One region of the Streptosporangium sp. CA-135522 genome, then DNA from elsewhere that is predicted to be linked to it. Evidence: riboswitches for the same ligand, from Rfam matches in the RefSeq annotation. Region 1 holds a riboswitch; each other region holds the start of a gene.

Region 1 (4,675 bases):
TCCCGGGCGGACGGGTAGAAGGTGGGATCGGGCTGGATGAGTGCCATGGCGGACTCCTAGGCCGAGATCAATATCCTACTAATGTTGTAGGAAAACTCTCCGCTGTCTAGGGGTCATTTTAGGTAATCGCCGCGAACGGGCGGCCGATCGACCCCCCCCGCCGACCCCCGCCGGCCTGTCGCCGGGGCGAGGTCACGGCCGGGGCCGGTCGTGGTCGTGGCGGTGGCCGGGGCCGCGCACGCGGGGAGGCCGGTCCCCGCGTGCGCGGCCTGCGGTCTGTATGGCTTGGGGCCTGTGCGGCTTGGCCTGTGCGGCTTGTGGCCTGTGCGGCCTGTGCGGTCTCCCGCGAGGGCCGCTCTACAGCGCGCGGACCCTGCGGGCCGCGGCGACCATGTTCCGCAGGCTCGCCTCGGTCTCGGCATAGCCGCGCGTCTTCAGCCCGCAGTCTGGATTGACCCACAACCGCTCCGGTTCGACCGCCCTGAGCGCCAGCCTGAGCGCCCGTTCGACCTCCTCGGTCTCCAGCACGCGCGGGGAGTGGATGTCGTACACGCCGGGCCCGATCCCACGCGTGTATCCGGCGGCGTGCAAGTCGTCCAGCAGCTCCATCCGGGATCTGGCCGCCTCGACGCTCGTCACGTCCGCGTCCAGGTCACCGATGGCGCCGATGATCTCACCGAACTCCGAATAGCACATGTGAGTGTGGATCTGCGTGGAGTCGGACACGCCCGAGGTGGCGAACCGGAACGCGGCGACCGCCCAGGCCAGGTAGGCGTCGCGTTGAGCCGCGCGCAGCGGCAGCAGCTCCCGCAGCGCGGGCTCGTCCACCTGGATGATCCGGATACCCGCCGCCTCCAGGTCGCGGATCTCGTCCCGCAACGCCAGCGCCACCTGCCGGGCCGTTTCGGCCGGCGACTGGTCCTCCCGGACGAACGACCAGGCCAGCATGGTCACCGGCCCGGTCAGCATGCCCTTGACCGGCCTGACGGTACGCGACTGGGCGTAGACGGCCCAGCGCACCGTCATCGGCTCCGGCCGGGCCACATCTCCGAACAAGATCGGCGGCCGCACGCACCGGGTGCCGTAGGACTGGACCCAGCCGTGCTCGGTGGCCGCGTAGCCGTCGAGCTGCTCGGCGAAATACTGGACCATGTCGTTGCGCTCGGGCTCGCCGTGGACCAGCACGTCCAGCCCGATGTCCTCCTGTAGCGCGATCACCGAGTCGATCTCGGCCCGCATCGCCGCCTCGTATCCCGCCCGGTCGATCCGGCCGTCGCGAAGGTCGGAGCGGGCCTGCCGTACCGCGTCCGTCTGCGGGAACGAGCCGATCGTGGTAGTCGGCAGCGGCGGCAGCCCCAGCGCCGTCCGCTGCATCACCGCTCGCTCGACGTGCCCGGCCCGCGCAGTGCCCTGGCCCAGCGCCTCCAGCCGGGCCCGCGTGCGCGCGTCCACCGGAGCCTTCGCCGGTACGGCGGGCCCGACCGCGTCCGGTCCCCGCCGCATCGCGCGACCGATCGCCACGACCTCCGCCACCTTCTGCCGGGCGAACGCCAGCCCCTCGGGCATCGCCGTCTCCCGGTCCAGATCGAGGGGGACGTGCATGAGCGAGCAGGAGGTGGAGACCACCACCTCCCCGGCCAGCCCGAGCAGCGCCGCGCAGGTGGACAGCGCGCCGGACAGTTCGGTGCGCCAGACGTTGCGGCCGTTCACCACCCCCGCCACCACGGTCTTGCCGGCCAGCCCGGGAGACAAGGCCGCCGCCGTCAGGTTGCCGGGCCCGGCGACGAAGTCGAGCCCCACGGACTCGACGCGGGTGGCGGCCAGCACGGGCAGCGCGTCGCCGATCTCGCCGAAGTAGGTGGCGACCAGCAGTCGCGGGCGGTGGCTGAGCCCGCCCAGATGATCGTAGGCGCGGGCGAGCGCCTTCAGCTCCTGCGCCGACCGGTCGGCCGCCAGCGCCGGCTCGTCGAGCTGGACCTCGACGACGCCGGCGGTGGCCAGCCGTTCCAGCAGCTCGGCGTAGACGTCGAGCAGGTCGTCCAAGAGCCGTAGCGGCGCGAAGGCGGCGGCGTCGGACTTGGCCAGCAGCAGGTAGGTCAGCGGGCCGACCAGCACCGGCCTGGTCTCGAGCCCCAGCTGCCTGGCCTGGCCGTACTCCGCCAGGGGCTTATCCCATGCGAGCCGGAACCTCGTCCCCGGGCCCACCTCGGGAACCAGGTAGTGGTAGTTGGTGTCGAACCATTTGGTCATCTCCAGGGGGGCGATTCCCCGGGTGCCGCGCGCCATGGCGAAGTAGCGCTCCAGGCCGTCCAGTTCGGCGAAGCGGGCGGGGATGGCGCCGACCATGATGCTGGTGTCGAGCATCTGGTCGTAGAAGGAGAAGGTGTTGGAGGGGATGTCGGTCAGGCCGGCGTCGCGTAGTTCGGTCCAGGTGCGTTCGCGTAGCTTCTGGCCGATGTGTTCCAGGTCGGCGGCGTCGATGCGGCCGGCCCAGTAGGCTTCCACGGCTTTCTTCAGCTGTCGGTCGGGGCCGATTCTGGGGTAGCCGAGGACGGTGGTGCGTTGGTCTGTCATGGGTCCTTTTCCCTCGTGGAACCCGGCTTGGCGGGCATGGCGAGGGAAGGTTCCCCCGGCCTTCCCGCGAGGCCATGGACACAGACCGCGCGCCGATCGGCGCACGGGCGGTGGCAGGTATTCGGACTCGTGGGCGTCGTGCCGGTTTCCTACTGGCCGTCGCTTCCCAGGCGATCGCTCACCCAGTGCTCGTGTGACGGCGGTCGTTCCCACTCACCGCTGCGGGGCAGTCCCGGAATCACACCGGGTTCCCTGTTGCCTCACCGCTCCGCCGAAGGGAGCGGCGAACCAGCCGCACCGGCAGCATAACCCGACTCCAGGCGAAAGCTCCGGCCGGTGGCACCACATCGCGGAGTCGATGTCGGTTAGAGGGGAGGCGGGGCCTGATCAGCCAACGAAAAATGGTACATAACCGGAAAATTCGATATTTCTGATCTCGTGGCTCGATTGAGGGGTCAACGCCGCCTTCGAGCTTCGAGCGTCCCCCCAGCCCGCTACGTGCACCGTTGATCCCATCCAACGGGCACAGGCGGAGTTGACGCCAACGGAGGAACCCGAACGATGAGGCAGCCGGGGAGAGGGGGAATCACGTCCGGCGATTCCGTGTCAGGGTCCTGCCGGCTTTCTGCTTTCTCACCGGCTGCTCTCGTGGAGAGCCTCGTAGTTCTCTTCGGGAACGCGTATGATCGCTCACCCGTTATTCCCTCATGACTGGGCTGACTTGGGTTTTCCCTCAACGTCGAGCGGAGAGATGTGGAGAATTTGACGGCGGCTGCCGGGGCGAATGGTGTCCCTTCTCGTGATTCGGGCGGAGCTGGATCAGATGCTGATGCGGAGCGCCACGCTGTCCGGCCTGGGTCTGGGCCTGGTCGACGTGTCGGAGTCGTTCTCCTCATCGTCGGTGTGTTGGGTGCGGGCTTCCTCTATCTGAATCGTCACGACAGGCCTCGTGTGGAACCGGAATGGAAGCCGGGGGCATTCGATCCGCCAGTGCAGTATGCATTCATCTCGAAGGATTCGGATTGCCATAACCGGCCCAAGGCAGAAGAGGAGGGTGCCGCGCCGAAAGTCATCACCTGTAGCGACTGGCGGCTACGTGTGAACTACAAAAGAGGCGAAGGGAGGCAGGACATGAATATCGCCTACGGCGAAGGTTGCGGTGGGTTCAGGGCGGGGGTCGGCGTCGGCGATGACGACTGTTCGAGTGACATCCCCCTCTTCGATGCGGCAAGCCAAGCTCAAGTGGAAGGCTCTAGCTATGTAGGTGTGCCACTCCGTATCACCTCTGACGGCCATCACGTTGCGTACTTCAGCAAGCAGCGTATGCAGTTCGTCGGCTGGGATCTGCCCGCCGCACAACTCAAAGCCATTTCGCCACGACTGGACGCGAAGACGCTCGACGACGTCTACAACCTGGCGATATCGCCTGATGGCCGGTTCTTCGCAGTCGCATTCTCCGGTGCTCAACCCCGCCTCCTGCTCACCGAGTTCGCCACGGGACGGACTTCTACCTTCCCGGGTTTCTGCCATGTGATCGGCCTGAGTGAAGCCGCCACCGTCATCGCAGCCAAACAATCATGTCCGGAACTCGGAGAAGATGATTCCGGAAATAACGCCGTTACCATACTTAACCGCCGAGGCCTGGTCATCAGTGAAGGGAGGGGAGATGATTTTGCGGACGACCTTTCACCGGACGGGCGCCTGCTGGTAGCGGTGATTGCCGACTCCGGCGAGGACGGCAAGGAACATCTTGTCACCTACAACGCCAAGACCGGTAAGACGGTAAACAAGTTTGATCTACGGCTTCTGTCCGAGCCGAACGATGCGATCGGATACGGCTGGCTCGATGCCGATGAATACATCGTCAAGGCCGACCCTCCCGAGTCCGGCGGATCCTTCGGCTATTACAAGGTCAACGTCCGGACCGGGAAGTCTCAACGAATCAGGGATCTTGGACTAAACCCCGGCGCCGTGGTCTCCCTGGGTAAAGTGCATATTGGCAGATGAGGGCCCGATTCTCCACGAACTTCCATCACCAGACCTGGCATATCCTCTCCGATCCGCACGGCGCGCTCAAAAGACCGGCGCGCTCAGAAGAAAG
Region 2 (4,675 bases), 1.0 Mb from region 1:
GGACGACCGCTTCCACATCGCCCACCTGGGCGGCCTCAACATGGACGCGCGCGAGACCCGGTCGTTCCGCCGCGTAAAGATCATCGGTTGCGGCTCCGCCTACTACTCGGGCCAGATCGGCGCCCAGCTCATCGAGGAGCTGGCGCGGATTCCCGCCGACGCCGAGCCGGCCAGCGAGTTCCGCTACCGCAGCCCGGTCGTGGAGCCCGACACCCTCTACGTGGCGATCAGCCAGTCGGGGGAGACCTACGACACCCTCGCCGCCGTCCAGGAGCTCAAGCGCAAGGGCGGGCGGGTGCTCGGCATCGTCAACACCGTCGGCAGCGCCATCGCCCGCGAGTGCGACGGCGGCCTCTACCTGCACGCCGGCCCGGAGGTCTCGGTGGCCAGCACCAAGGCGTTCACCTCGACCGCGGTGGCCTTCGCGCTGCTGGCGCTGCACCTGGGCCGGGTGCGCGACCTGTCCCCGGCCGACGGCCGCCGCATCTGCGAGGGGCTGCGCCGGCTGCCCGAGCAGATCAAGGAGATCCTGGCGCTGGAGCCGCAGATCAAGGAGCTCGCGCACAAGTACGCCGACTCGCCGAGCATGATGTTCGTCGGCCGGGTCCGGGGCTATCCGGTGGCCCGTGAGGGCGCCCAGAAGCTCAAGGAGATCTCCTACGTGCACGCCGAGGCCTACCCGGCCAGCGAGCTCAAGCACGGGCCGCTGGCGCTGATCGGCCCGGAGATGCCGACCGTGGCGATCGTCCCCGACGACGAGCTGCTGGACAAGAACCTCACCACGCTGGGCGAGATCCGCGCGCGCGGTGGCCGGGTGCTCATGGTCGGTCACCGTACGGCCGACCCCAAGCTGGCCGACGACTGCGTCGTGGTGCCCAAGAACGAGACGGAGCTGGACCCGATCCTGCTGTCGATCCCGCTGCAGCTTCTGGCCTACCACGCCGCCGTGGCGCTGGAGCGTGACGTGGACAAGCCGCGCAACCTGGCCAAGAGCGTCACGGTGGAATGAGCCGGAGCCGTCCCTTCCCTCCGGAATGAGCCGGAGCCGTCCCCTCCCTCTCGGCCGATAACGGCAAGACCCCCAATGTGTGACAGAAAGTGATGTGTCTGTAACCTGGGGTATTGATAGGTCTTGGGGGAAGGGGCGCTTATGTACCGTAGGCGGTTCTTGGTGCTCGCCCTGGGACTCCTGGCCGCCGGCGGCTGTGACGGGGGCCGCGGCACCCACACGCCGGTGGCGGGCCGGTTGACCGTCGTCGCGCCCGCCGCGCGGGGGCAGGGGTGGGATCGGGCCGCGCGCGCGCTGGCCATGGTCATGATCGGCGAAGGGATGGCCCGGACGGTCGAGGTGAGCGACCAGCCGGGCAGCCTGGGCGCCGCGGCGCTGGGATCGTTCGCCGCCGTCCGTGGCCCGTTCACGCGGGAGGGCCGGCTGCTCCTCACCGGGATGCCGATGATCGCGGGGGTGGAGATCGCCAACGCCGCCTCCGTGGTGGATTCCACCACCCCGCTGGCCCGCCTGGTCGGCGACTGGGCGGCTCTGGTCGTGTCGTCCGGCTCCCATCTGCGCACCTTCGAGGACTTCGCCGCCGCGCTCCGCCGCGACCCGGCCGAGCCGACGGTGGGCGGCCGGATGGAAGGCGGCTCCGACCACGTGCTCTACGGCATGATCGGTAAGTGTCTGGGGGTGGACACCCGGCTGCTGGACTACGCCGGCTACTCCGGTGGAACCGAGGCCGAGCAGGCGCTCTACGACGGCAGGGTGACCGCGCTGCTGGGCTCCGCCCGTTCCTTCGTGCCCGGGATCGCCGCGGGCCGCCTGCGCCCGCTGGTGGTCTCCTCCGGCGAGCGGATCGACGGGATCGACGCGCCGACGCTGATGGAGCTGGACGTTCGCCTGGAGTACACCGACTGGTGCGGGGTGCTCGGCCCCCGCGGCATGAGCTCCGAGGACAGGGACGCGGCCGTCGCCCTGTGTGATCGCCTCGACGCCTCGCCCCGATGGCGGGCCGTCTGCGCGGCCAACGGCTGGAACCGGGTCTATCTGAGCGGGGAGGACTTCCGCCAGTGGCTTGTCACGGAGACCGGCCGTACCCGGGAGGTGCTCAACGATCTTGGCCTGCTGAGCACTTTCGGCACAAGCTGTTGGGGTAGTTGCGTCCACCGGCCCTACATGTAGGATCCTGCTCGTTGCTGGTTCGCCCCTGACGGGGCGAGGCAAGAGGGAACCCGGTGAGATTCCGGGACTGCCCCGCAGCGGTGAACGGGAACGACCGCCGTCATTGAAGCACTGGGTGCGCCTTGCCCGGGAAGCGACGGCCAGTAGGCATGTGCGAGACGCCCGTGAGTCCGAAGACCTGCCGGCGACGTGTGGAGAGGGAGCCGAACCGGGCACCGGGGGACGCGTGGAGCGGCCCGGCGTGTGCCAGGTGAGGCGGACTCGACCATGCGTGTGGAGAGGGAGCCGAACCGGGCACCGGGGGACGCGTGGAGCGGCCCGGCGTGTGCCAGGTGAGGCGGACTCGACCACGGAAGCTGTCCAGGGCCTCGAGGGAGGGCTCGCGGAACGAGGCGGTCCGGCGTGTCCGGAGCCGCTCTTGGACGCGTGCGCCCTTCCGGCGAGAGCCGTACGGGGAATTCGAGCGCGCGAGGGGTAGCACACGTGACACAGACCTTGGTCGACGCCGCCAAGGAGACCGGCGACGGTCTGGCCGACCGCCGGTTGGCCATCGAGGAGGCGGCCGCCCGGGTGATCACCGATCCGGAGAACTCCCGGATCGCCGCCGAGCTGCTGGCGGAGCTGATCGCCGATGAGACGGCCGAGCACGGGGTTCGGACCTTCTCCGAGTCCGTCGCCGCCACCCACGCGGCCGGGCTCGTCCAGGACCGCCTGGCGGACTTCGTGGCCGCCCACGCCGAGGCGCTGGACGCGCTGGTGGAGCGGGACGCCGACGGCCGGTTCGAGTATTTCGGGCTGCGCACGGTCTACGACCGCTACCTGCTGCGCCACCCGCGGACCCGTAAGGTCTTGGAGCGCCCGCAGCACTTCTTCCTGCGCGTGGCGTGCGGTCTGTCGGAGACGGTGGAGGAGGCGGCCGAGCTCTACGCGCTCATGGCCACCCTGTCCTACCTGCCGAGCTCGCCCACCCTGTTCAACTCCGGTTCGCGCAGACCCCAGTTGTCGTCCTGCTTCCTGCTCGACTCGCCCCGTGACGAGCTGGAGGCGATCTACGAGCGTTACGGGCAGGTCGCGCGCCTGTCGAAGTACGCCGGGGGGATCGGTATCGCCTGGACCCGGGTGCGCTCGCGCGGTTCCCTGATCCGGGGCACCAACGGCCACTCCAACGGCATCGTGCCCTGGCTGCGCACGCTGGACTCCAGCGTCGCCGCGGTCAACCAGGGCGGTCGCCGCAAGGGCGCGGCCTGCGTCTACCTGGAGTCCTGGCACGCCGACGTCGAGGAGTTCCTCGAACTGCGCGACAACACCGGCGAGGAGGCTCGCCGTACGCACAACCTGAACCTCGCCAACTGGGTTCCCGACGAGTTCATGCGCCGGGTCGAGGCCGACGGCGTGTGGTCGCTGTTCGACCCCAAGGAGGTCCCGCACCTCACCGACCTGTACGGCACGGCGTTCGAGGAGGCCTATCGGGTCGCCGAGGCCGAGGGCCGCTTCGTCAAGCAGATCCCGGCGCGGTCCCTGTACGGCCGGATGATGCGTACCCTCGCCCAGACCGGCAACGGCTGGATGACCTTCAAGGACGCGGCCAACCGGACCTCCAACCAGACGGCGCGTCCCGAGAACGTCATCCATCTGTCCAACCTCTGCACCGAGATCCTCGAGGTCACCAACGACGCCGAGACGGCCGTCTGCAACCTCGGTTCGATCAACCTCGCCGCGCATCTGGACGGCCGGGACGTGGACTGGGCGCGGCTGCGCCGGACCGTCCGCACCGCCGTGCGGTTCCTTGACCGGACGATCGACCTGGGCTTCTACCCGACCCCCGAGGCGGAGACCGCGAACAAGAAGTGGCGGCCGATCGGCCTGGGGCTGATGGGCCTGGCGGATGTGTTCTTCGCGCTGCGCCTGCCGTTCGACTCGCCCGAGGCGCTGGAGCTGTCCACCCGGATCTCCGAGGAGATCGCGCTCGCGGCCTACGGCACCTCCGCGGACCTGGCCGTCGAGCGGGGCCGTCACCCCTCCTACGAGGAGACCCGGGCCGCCGGCGGCGTGCTGCACCCCGACCACTACGGGGTCGCGCGGTCGGCGGAGTGGACGGCGCTCAGGGAGCGGATCGCGACGACCGGCCTGCGCAACTCGCTCATGATCGCGATCGCGCCCACGGCGACCATCGCCTCCATCGCGGGCTGCTACGAGTGCATCGAGCCCCAGGTCTCCAACATCTTCAAGCGTGAGACGTTGTCGGGGGAGTTCCTCCAGGTCAACCGCTACCTGGTTCGCGACCTCACTGCCCGGGGGCTGTGGACCCCGCAGATCCGGGATGCGATCAAGCGGGCCGACGGCTCGATCCAGGACGTTCCCGGCATGCCGGAGGACCTCAAGGCGCTCTACCGGACCGCCTGGGAACTGCCGCAGAAGGCGCTGATCGACCTGGCCGCGGCGCGCACGCCGTACATCGACCAGTCGCAGTCGCTGAACCTCTTCATGGCGACGCCG
Region 3 (4,675 bases), 2.1 Mb from region 1:
GGGACAGGCGCTTGTGCATGTGCATGTACGAGCCGTAGAAGAGCGGGTCGCCCTCGCACAGCACCACCACGTCCCGGCCCGCGTCCAGATGGGCGGCCAGCCGTACCGCGCAGTCGGCGTAGAAGTCGTCGATGGCGCCCTGATAGCCGCCCGGGTGGTCGGTGGTCTCCGTGGTGAGCGGGTAGATCAGGGCTTCCTCGATCTGGCCGTCCCGCAGGTACGGCGCGGCCACCGAACGGGCGATGCTCCGGCCGTGGCGGGCGCTGTGGAAGGCGATCACGCCCGCCTCGCCGAGGAGGCGGGCGGTCTTGACGGTCACCAGCTCCGGATCGCCGGGCCCGAGTCCCACTCCCCACAGACGTCCAGTCACGATGTCCCTCACTCTTCCTCGCTCGCGATCGCGTTGACCGCGGCGGCGGTCATCGCGCTGCCGCCCCGGCGGCCGTGCACGACCAGGTACTCCAGGCCTGCCGGATGCTCGGCGAGGGCTTGTTTGGACTCGGCGGCGCCGATGAAGCCGACCGGGATCCCGAGCACGGCGGCCGGTCGGCCGGCACCCTCCTCGATCATCTCCAGCAGCCGGAACAGCGCGGTCGGGGCGTTGCCGACGGCGACCACGGAGCCCTCCAGCCGCTCGCGCCACAGCTCCAGCGCGGCGGCGCTGCGGGTGGTGCCCAGCCGCTCGGCGAGCTCGGGCACGCCCGGCTCTCCCAGCGTGCAGATCACCTCGTTACCGGCCGGCAGGCGGCGGCGGGTCACCCCGGAGGCGACCATCATCGCGTCGCACAGCACCGGGGCGCCCGCGCGCAGGGCCGCGCGCGCCGACGCCACGACGCCGGGCGACCACCCGACATCGGTGACGAGATCGACCATCCCGCAGGCGTGGATCATGCGGACCGTCACCTGGGCGACGTCCGCGGGCATGCCGCTCAGATCGGCTTCCGCGCGTATGGTGGCGAAGGAACGGCGGTAGATCTCCGCGCCGTCACGGACGTAGTCGATCACGTTTCCCCTCTGACGGCCGCCAGCGCGGCCGTGGTCTGCTCGATGTCGGCACAGGTCAGGCTCCGGCCGTCCAGGTCCAGGCGGTATCCGGCGCCGGTGGCGACCACGTCCGCGACCCGTCCTCTGGGACGGCCGCAGCGTCTGTCGCAGCCCGCCCAGTGCACGGGGAGCGTACCGGTGCGCGGTGAATCCGCCACACGGGGGGCGATCGTCCCCGGTGTCCCGGCTGTCGGTTCGGCGCCGGGCGCGGTGGCGCGGGCCGCGTCGGCCTGCACGTCGGCCAGGGACTTGGCGCAGCCCGGACGCCCGGTGCAGGCCGTCACGCCGATCCACGGCGATTCGGGGTCGGTGACCAGGCCGGCGTCCGCCAGCCGGGCGACCGCCCGGGGAAGTCCGGCGCGGTCCAGGCCGGGCAGGACCACCCCTCGCCACGGCGTCAGCCGTACCTCCCCGCCGGCGGCCAGTTCGGCCAGGAGCTCCGCCTGGGCGGAGGTCAGCCGCCCCAGCGGTACCGCGACGCCCAGGGCCACCCCGCCGCCGGGTCGCCCGACGGCTCCCACCGGGCCCCCCGCGGCCGGCGGCGGCTCGGCCCGCATCCGCTCCGCGGGCGGGACGAGCCGTGGCGGGCCGGCGGAGCCGGTCTCCAGAGCGATGCGCACCCGGGTCGCGACCGGCTCCACACCGCCGGGCAACTCGCCGATCCGCCAGGCGTGCACGTCCCGGACGGCCAGCTCCGCCAGGAACGCCTCGGCGGCGGCGAGCAGGGCGGCGACCGCCGAGGCGAGCGGCACGCGCAGACCGCTGTCGGCGCCCGCGAGGATCAGCGCGGTCTCCTGCGCGCCGGTCGGCAGGATCGCGGCGTCGGGGTCGAGCCAGGCCACGTCGCCCCGGCCGTCGTCGAGCGCGAACAGGAAACGTCCGGGCAGTTCGGCGAGGGCGGGCCGGGCGCACAGCCGCCGGTCCAGGTCGGCGACCAGCGGGCCGACGTCCAGCGTCCCCGCCGCGTCGCAGCCGGTGAGCGGGGAGGCCAGGATGTTGCGGATGCGCTCATGGGTGAGCGACGGCAGCAGCCCGGCCGCCGCCATGCGCGCGGCGAATCCGCTCTCCTCGCCGAGTCCGCGCACCTGCACGTTCGCCCGGGAGGTCAGCTCGATGACACCGGTCCCGCAGGCGGTGGCGGCGTCGGCGAGTTCGCGCAGCTGGGAGGCCGTCAGCCGGCCGCCGGGGACTCTGATCCGCGCCAGGCCGCCGTCGGCGGCGGCGTGCACCTGAAGCGCCCCGGGACATGCGTCGAGTCGCGATCGTCCAGAAAAGTCGCCAATGACCACGCTGAGGATGTTAACGCCAGTTTCTTGCAATGAACGGGACTGCCGTAGTCTCATCGATGGCGACGGCAAAGGGAGGAAGCCGGTGTGAATCCGGCGCGGTCCCGCCACTGTAACCGGGGAGCGAACCCCACCCAGGCCACTGTCCGGCGACGGACGGGAAGGCCGGGGGGAGCACCGATCCGGGAGCCAGGAGACTCCAGCCGTCGTAGCCGACGACGACCCGGGGCGAGGACCCCGAGGGAGGAAGCCCCGTGCGTTTTCCGCCGTTCCCGTGCCACCCCATGGCGCCGCCGAGCCCCGCCGCCCCGCTTCCGGCGGAGCGTGGCGCATGATCCTCCTGCTCTCGACCTCCGACACCGACCTGCTCAGCGCCCGCGCCGGCGGCGCCGACTACCGGCTGGGCAACCCCGCCCGGCTCACCGCCGAGGACCTGCCCCCCCTTCTGGAGGGTGCCGACCTGGTCGTGGTCCGGCTGCTCGGTGGGCGCCGCGCCTGGGAGGAGGGCCTGGACGCCCTGCTCGCCGGCCCCCGTCCCGTCGTCGTGCTCGGCGGGGAGCAGGCGCCCGACGCCGAGCTGATGGAGCTGTCCACCGTGCCGGGCGGGGTCTGCGCCGAGGCGCACGCCTATCTCGCCCACGGCGGCCCGGCCAACCTCGCCGAGCTGTACCGGTTCCTGTCCGACACCCTGCTGCTGACCGGGCACGGCTTCGCCGCCCCCGCGCCCACCCCCGGCTGGGGTGTCCTGGAGCGCCGGGCGCGTCGCGAGGACGGGCCGGCCGTCGGGGTGCTCTACTACCGGGCCCACCACGTCGCAGGCAACACCGCCTTCGTCGAGACCCTCTGCTCGGCGGTCGAGGACGCGGGCGGCCGGGCGCTGCCCGTCTACTGCGCCTCGCTGCGCACCGCGGAACCCGGCCTGCTGGAGGTCCTCCGTACGGTGGACGCCCTGGTGGTGACCGTGCTCGCGGCCGGCGGCACCCGCCCGGCCACCGCCTCGGCCGGCGGGGACGACGAAGCCTGGGACGTCGGCGCGCTCGCCGAGCTGGACGTGCCGATCCTGCAGGGCCTGTGCCTGACGAGCAGCCGGGCGTCCTGGGAGGACAACGACGACGGCCTGTCTCCGCTCGACGCGGCCACCCAGGTCGCGATCCCCGAGTTCGACGGCCGGATCATCACGGTGCCGTTCTCCTTCAAGGAGATCGACCAGGACGGGCTGACCGTCTACGTGGCCGATCCGGAGCGGGCCTCGCGGGTGGCCGGCATCGCGGTACGGCACGCCGTGCTCCGGCACGTCCCACCCGGCGAGCGGCGAATCGTGCTGATGCTGTCGGCCTACCCCACCAAGCACTCGCGGATCGGCAACGCCGTGGGCCTGGACACCCCCGCGAGCCTGGTGCGGCTGCTGGCCGCGATGCGCGAGCGCGGCTACGACATCGGTGCCGAGGGCGAGCTGCCGGGCGTGGCCGAGCAGGACGGCGACGCGCTGATCCACGCGCTGATCGCGGCCGGCGGGCAGGACCAGGAGTGGCTCACCGAGGAGCGGCTTGCCGGCAACCCGGTGCGCATCGCGGCGAGCCGGTACGCCCGGTGGTACGGCACGCTGCCGGCGGACCTGCGGGCCGGGATGGAGGAGCACTGGGGCCCCGCGCCGGGCGAGCTGTTCGTGGACAGGACGCACGACCCGGACGGCGAGATCGTGCTGGCCGCGCTGCGCGCCGGGAACGTCGTGGTCATGGTGCAGCCGCCGCGCGGCTTCGGGGAGAACCCCATCGCGATCTACCACGACCCCGACCTGCCGCCCAGCCACCACTACCTGGCGGCCTACCGCTGGCTGGCCGACGGCTTCGGCGCGCACGCCGTGGTGCACGTGGGCAAGCACGGCAATCTGGAGTGGCTGCCCGGCAAGTCCGCCGGGCTGTCGGCCTCCTGCGGTCCCGACGCCGCGCTCGGCGACCTGCCGTTGATCTACCCGTTCCTGGTCAACGACCCCGGCGAGGGCACCCAGGCCAAGCGCCGCGCCCACGCGACCCTGGTCGACCACCTCGTCCCGCCGATGGCCCGCGCCGACACCTACGGCGACATGGCGCGGCTGGAGCAGCTGCTCGACGAGCACGCGTCCATCGCCGCGATGGATCCGGCGAAGCTCCCGGCGATCCGCGCCCAGATCTGGACCCTGATCCAGGCGGCCAGGCTCGATCACGATCTGGGCATCGACGACCGTCCCCACGACGCCGAGTTCGACGACTTCCTGCTGCACGTCGACGGCTGGCTGTGCGAGGTCAAGGACGTCCAGATCCGCGACGGCCTCCACGTGCTGGGCGCCGCCCCCGAGGGCGGGACCC
Region 4 (4,675 bases), 1.5 Mb from region 1:
GCGGCGATCGACCGGGTCGCCGGGCGGATCGAGAAGGTCGGCTACACCGCGATGCCCGTGCCCGAGTGGGCCGTCGCCGCCGCGATCATCTGTTTCTACGTGCTCATGGCGATGGTGGCGCTGGGCTGGCTGGGCTGGCTGCGCTGGCGCGGCCTGGTCGTCCTGGGCGCCCTGACCTATCCGCTCTACCTGTTCCACACCACGGCCGCGGTCGTGGTCGTACCCGCCCTGCGGGACACGCTGCCGCCCTGGCTGACCGCCGTGGTCACCGTACTGAGCGCGACGGCCTTCTCCTATCTGGTGTACCGGGTGGCCGAACGGCCCCTCCAAGAGTTCGTCAAGGCCAGACGCCGGCGTGGGGCCGCACCGCCGTCTGCGCCGACCTCCCCGCCGCCGCAGGCTCCCTTCGCGACGGGCGAAAAGGCCTCGGTGCCATAACTGTCCGGCCACCGGGCATAGTGAAGGGTCTAGGGTCGGGCATATACACGGCGGACAAGGCGGTCCCGGATGAACAGAGGGTGCGCATGACGGTACGGCGGGTGATGGGCATCGAGACGGAGTACGGCATCTCCGTGCCCGGACAGCCGGGGGCCAACGCGATGGTGACCTCCTCCCAGGTCGTCAACGCCTACCTGGCCGCCTCGGCGGCCAGGGCGCGGCGCGCGCGGTGGGACTTCGAGGAGGAGAACCCGCTGCGCGACGCCCGGGGCTTCGACCTGTCCAGAGAGGTGGCCGACCAGAGCCAGCTCACGGACGAGGACCTGGGCCTGGCCAACGTGATCCTCACCAATGGCGCTCGGCTCTACGTCGACCACGCCCATCCCGAATACTCCACTCCCGAGTGCACCAACCCGCGAGCCGCGGTGATCTGGGACAAGGCGGGGGAGAGGGTGATGCACGACGCCGCGGTCCGCGCCTCGGCGATCCCCACCAACGCCCCGATCCAGCTCTACAAGAACAACACCGACAACAAGGGTGCCTCCTACGGCTGCCACGAGAACTACCTGATGCGGCGGGCCACGCCGTTCGCCGACATCGTCAGGCATCTGACGCCGTTCTTCGTCTCCCGGCAGGTCGTCACCGGCGCGGGCAAGGTCGGCATCGGGCAGGACTCGCGTGGTGAGGGCTTCCAGATCAGCCAGCGGGCCGACTTCTTCGAGGTCGAGGTGGGTCTGGAGACCACGCTCAAGCGGCCGATCATCAACACCCGGGACGAGCCTCACGCCGATCCGGAGAAATACCGCCGGCTGCACGTCATCATCGGCGACGCCAACATGTCGGAGATCTCGACCTACCTCAAGCTGGGCTCCACCGCGCTGGTCCTGGCCATGATCGAGGACGGTTACTTCACGCGGGATCTCGCCGTGGACAACCCCGTCCAGGCGCTGCGGGCGGTCTCCCACGACCCGACGCTCAAATACGAGATCTCGATGCGCGACGGCCGCAAGCTCACGGCCGTCCAGCTCCAGATGGAATACCTGGAGCTGGCGCGCAAGTACGTCGAGGAGCGCAGCGGCAACGGCGTCGACGAGCTCACCAAGGACGTCCTGGATCGCTGGGAGTCGGTGCTGACCCGCCTGGCGGAAGATCCGATGCAGCTGTCCAGGGAACTGGACTGGGTGGCCAAGCTGGAGCTGCTGGAGGGCTACCGCACCCGCGACGGCCTCGCCTGGTCGCACCCGCGCCTGCAGCTGGTGGACCTGCAATACTCCGACATCCGTCCCGACCGCGGCCTGTACAACCGGCTGGTGGCCCGGGGACGGATGCAGCGGCTGGTCACCGAGGAAGAAGTCCAGCGGGCCATCGAGGCCCCACCCAGCGACACACGGGCCTACTTCCGGGGTCGTTGCCTGAGCCAGTTCAGCGAGTCGGTCGCGGCCGCCTCCTGGGACTCGGTCATCTTCGACATCCCCGGCCGCGAGTCCCTGCAGCGGGTGCCCACCCTGGAGCCGCTGCGCGGCACCAAGGCTCACGTGGGAGAGCTGTTCGACCGCTGCCGCACGGCCGCCGACCTGGTGAACGCCCTCACCGGCGAATAGCGAACGCCCGCTCGCGGGGCGGCGGTCCGGACCGGACCGCCGCCCCGCGAGCCGTCTTCCCGGCCGGTAATCCACAGAGAAAAGTGGAGAAAGTGAATATTTCCGCTGTGTGTCAGGGGAAGTCTGGATTGACGGGCGATAGGTAACCGGGATACGTTCCGGGTGTTTTGTGGCGGTGCGAGGGAAATCCGGTGAGATTCCGGTGCGGTCGCGCCACTGTAACCGGCCTCAGGGCCGGGAGCCAGGTCACTCGGCCGCCACCGACCTACGAAAAGGGACGCGTCAATCCCGGAGGAGGTGGCCGTGAGCCAGATCTCGGCTCCGCACACCCAGCCCATCCCATGGGCGTCAATCACCCGCTGGCTGCTCGCCGTACCGGTGCTGCTGCTCATCGCCTACCTGGTCGCCTTCGACCAGGGAGCGATCTCGCAGACCGGGAACTACCTGCACGAACTCATGCATGACGGGCGTCATCTGCTCGGCGTCCCGTGTCACTGAGTCCCAATTGATCACCAAACTCATCGCCCGGGGCATGCTCGTCGGCCTGCTCGCCGGACTGCTGGCGGCCGTCTTCGCCTACACCACGGGCGAGCCGCGCATCGACCGGGCCATCGCGCTGGAGGAGGCGGCCGCGGCCGCCTCCCAGGCGGCCGGATCCCACGCCCACGAGACGGCCGAAGCCACCGGCCACTCCCACGAGACGACCCAGGCCACCGGCCACTCCCACGACGAAGGCGAGGCACTGGTCAGCAGGGACGGCCAGCGGTTCGGGCTGTTCCTGGCCCTGGGCCTGTACGGCGTGGCCGTCGGCGGCCTGTTCGCCCTGGCCTACGCGGCCGTGCGCGGCAGGGTCGGGCCCCGTTCGGAACCGGTGCTCGCGATCGCTCTCGCGTCCGCCGCGTTCACCGCCATCGTCCTCGTACCGTTCCTGAAATATCCCGCCAACCCACCCGCTGTCGGCGACCCCGAGACGATCAACCAGCGCACCGTGCTCTATCTGGTCGCGGTGGCCATCGGCCTGCTTTCCGTCGCCGCGGGCGCGGCCACTCACCGCTACGCAGCCCGGAGCGAGCCGTGGCTGCGCTGGCTGGCCACCGGCGCCACGGTGCTCCTGCCGGTGGCGGCGGCCTGGATCCTCCTGCCGGAGATCGACGAGGTGCCCCAGGGCTTCCCCGCCGACCTGCTGTGGGACTTCCGGATCGCCTCCCTCGGCACCCAGGCGGTCTTCTGGCTCGGTGTCGGCGCGCTGTTCGCCTTCGCCGCGCGCAGGCGCAGCCCGGTGTGATGACCCCCTCGGGGGTCACGCGGCTGCTGCTGGTCTGCCACGCCTCGACCTCGGCGACGGCACGGGCCGCGTTCCCGGGCGACGAACCGCTCGACGGACGCGGCCTGCGCCGGGCGGGCGGCATGGCCGGGCGGTTCGGACCCGGTCCGGCCGTCTGCGCCGCAGAACTGCGCTGCACCCAGACGGCCGCGGCGCTCGGCCTGAGCGCCGATCCGGACCCGGGGCTGGCCGACTGCGACTACGGCCGATGGCGCGGCAGGACGCTGGGCGAGATCGAGGCGGCCGAACCCGAAGCCCTCGCCGCCTGGCTCACCGACCCCGCCGCAGCGCCGCACGGAGGGGAGTCGATCACCGCTCTCCTCGGCCGGGTGGCCGGGTGGCTGTCCCGGCGCGCTCCCGGGCGGGTCGTCGCGATCACCCACCCCACGGTCATCCGCGCCGCGGTCGTCCACGCCCTCGGCGCCCCCGCCCCCGCCTTCTGGCGCGTCGACGTCGCGCCGCTGGCGCGCGTCGCGCTCACCGGCCGCGACGGCCGCTGGCGGCTGAGCTACCCCGAATGACGACATCCCAAGGAGACCTCCACGGTGCGTGACCCGCGTTATCCCTTCACCGCGATCGTGGGCTCGGAGGACCTGAAACTCGCCCTCATCCTCAACGCCGTCTCCCCTCGTGTCGGCGGAGTGCTGGTCCGCGGGGAGAAGGGCACCGCCAAGTCCACGATCGTGCGGGCGCTGGCCGATCTGCTGCCCGCCGTCGAGGTGGTCGGCGGCTGCCGCTTCTCCTGCGATCCCGCCGCACCTGACCCCGACTGCCCGGACGGGCCGCACGAGGCCCGTACGGGCACCGCCCGGCCCGCGCGCCTGGTGGAACTGCCGGTCGGCGCCTCCGAGGATCGCCTGGCCGGATCGCTCGACATCGAGCGCGCGCTGACCGAGGGCGTGAAGGCCTTCGAACCCGGCCTCCTGGCGGCCGCCCACCGGGGCGTCCTCTACGTGGACGAGGTCAACCTGCTCCACGACCACCTGGTCGACCTGCTGCTCGACGCCGCCGCCCTCGGCACCTGCTACGTCGAGCGCGAAGGGGTGTCGGTACGGCACGCCGCCCGCTTCCTGCTGGTGGGCACGATGAACCCGGAGGAGGGAGAGCTTCGGCCGCAACTCCTCGACCGGTTCGGACTGACCGTGGAGGTCCGGGCGTCGCGGGAGCCGTCTCGGCGAGCGGAGGTGGTACGGCGGCGCCTGGCCTTCGAGGCCGGGCCGGCCGACTTTGCCGCCCGCTGGTCCGCCCAGGAGAAGGAGCTGGCGGCGCGCATCGCCGAGGCGCGGGCCCGGGTGACGAGCGTGGTCCTGCC

Evidence for each region. A riboswitch is a leader RNA that binds a small molecule or an ion and turns the genes downstream of it on or off. The one in region 1 is predicted to bind cobalamin.
Region 2: linked by a shared signal. The riboswitch ahead of ACQPYK_RS32750 (ribonucleoside-diphosphate reductase subunit alpha) and the one ahead of metE (5-methyltetrahydropteroyltriglutamate--homocysteine S-methyltransferase) in region 1 are both predicted to bind cobalamin.
Region 3: linked by a shared signal. The riboswitch ahead of cobN (cobaltochelatase subunit CobN) and the one ahead of metE (5-methyltetrahydropteroyltriglutamate--homocysteine S-methyltransferase) in region 1 are both predicted to bind cobalamin.
Region 4: linked by a shared signal. The riboswitch ahead of ACQPYK_RS30540 (CbtB domain-containing protein) and the one ahead of metE (5-methyltetrahydropteroyltriglutamate--homocysteine S-methyltransferase) in region 1 are both predicted to bind cobalamin.

What each region holds. Positions count from the first base shown of each region.
Region 1 covers NZ_CP192026.1:7,906,372-7,911,046, reverse strand. The annotation lists gene ACQPYK_RS37315 (selenium-binding protein SBP56-related protein) at 1-47, opposite strand, end outside; gene metE (5-methyltetrahydropteroyltriglutamate--homocysteine S-methyltransferase) at 358-2,574, opposite strand; cobalamin riboswitch at 2,670-2,883, opposite strand; gene ACQPYK_RS37305 (hypothetical protein) at 3,481-4,581, shown strand.
Region 2 covers NZ_CP192026.1:6,857,312-6,861,986, reverse strand. The annotation lists gene glmS (glutamine--fructose-6-phosphate transaminase (isomerizing)) at 1-1,009, shown strand, start outside; gene ACQPYK_RS32755 (tripartite tricarboxylate transporter substrate-binding protein) at 1,151-2,179, shown strand; cobalamin riboswitch at 2,178-2,379, shown strand; gene ACQPYK_RS32750 (ribonucleoside-diphosphate reductase subunit alpha) at 2,663-4,675, shown strand, end outside.
Region 3 covers NZ_CP192026.1:5,759,961-5,764,635, reverse strand. The annotation lists gene ACQPYK_RS27415 (precorrin-2 C(20)-methyltransferase) at 1-370, opposite strand, end outside; gene ACQPYK_RS27410 (precorrin-8X methylmutase) at 379-1,005, opposite strand; gene ACQPYK_RS27405 (precorrin-3B synthase) at 1,002-2,273, opposite strand; cobalamin riboswitch at 2,358-2,547, shown strand; gene cobN (cobaltochelatase subunit CobN) at 2,662-4,675, shown strand, end outside.
Region 4 covers NZ_CP192026.1:6,388,643-6,393,317, reverse strand. The annotation lists gene ACQPYK_RS30550 (acyltransferase family protein) at 1-438, shown strand, start outside; gene dop (depupylase/deamidase Dop) at 525-2,039, shown strand; adenosylcobalamin (AdoCbl) riboswitch at 2,209-2,300, shown strand; gene ACQPYK_RS30540 (CbtB domain-containing protein) at 2,343-2,537, shown strand; gene ACQPYK_RS30535 (CbtA family protein) at 2,545-3,324, shown strand; gene ACQPYK_RS30530 (histidine phosphatase family protein) at 3,324-3,884, shown strand; gene ACQPYK_RS30525 (putative cobaltochelatase) at 3,909-4,675, shown strand, end outside.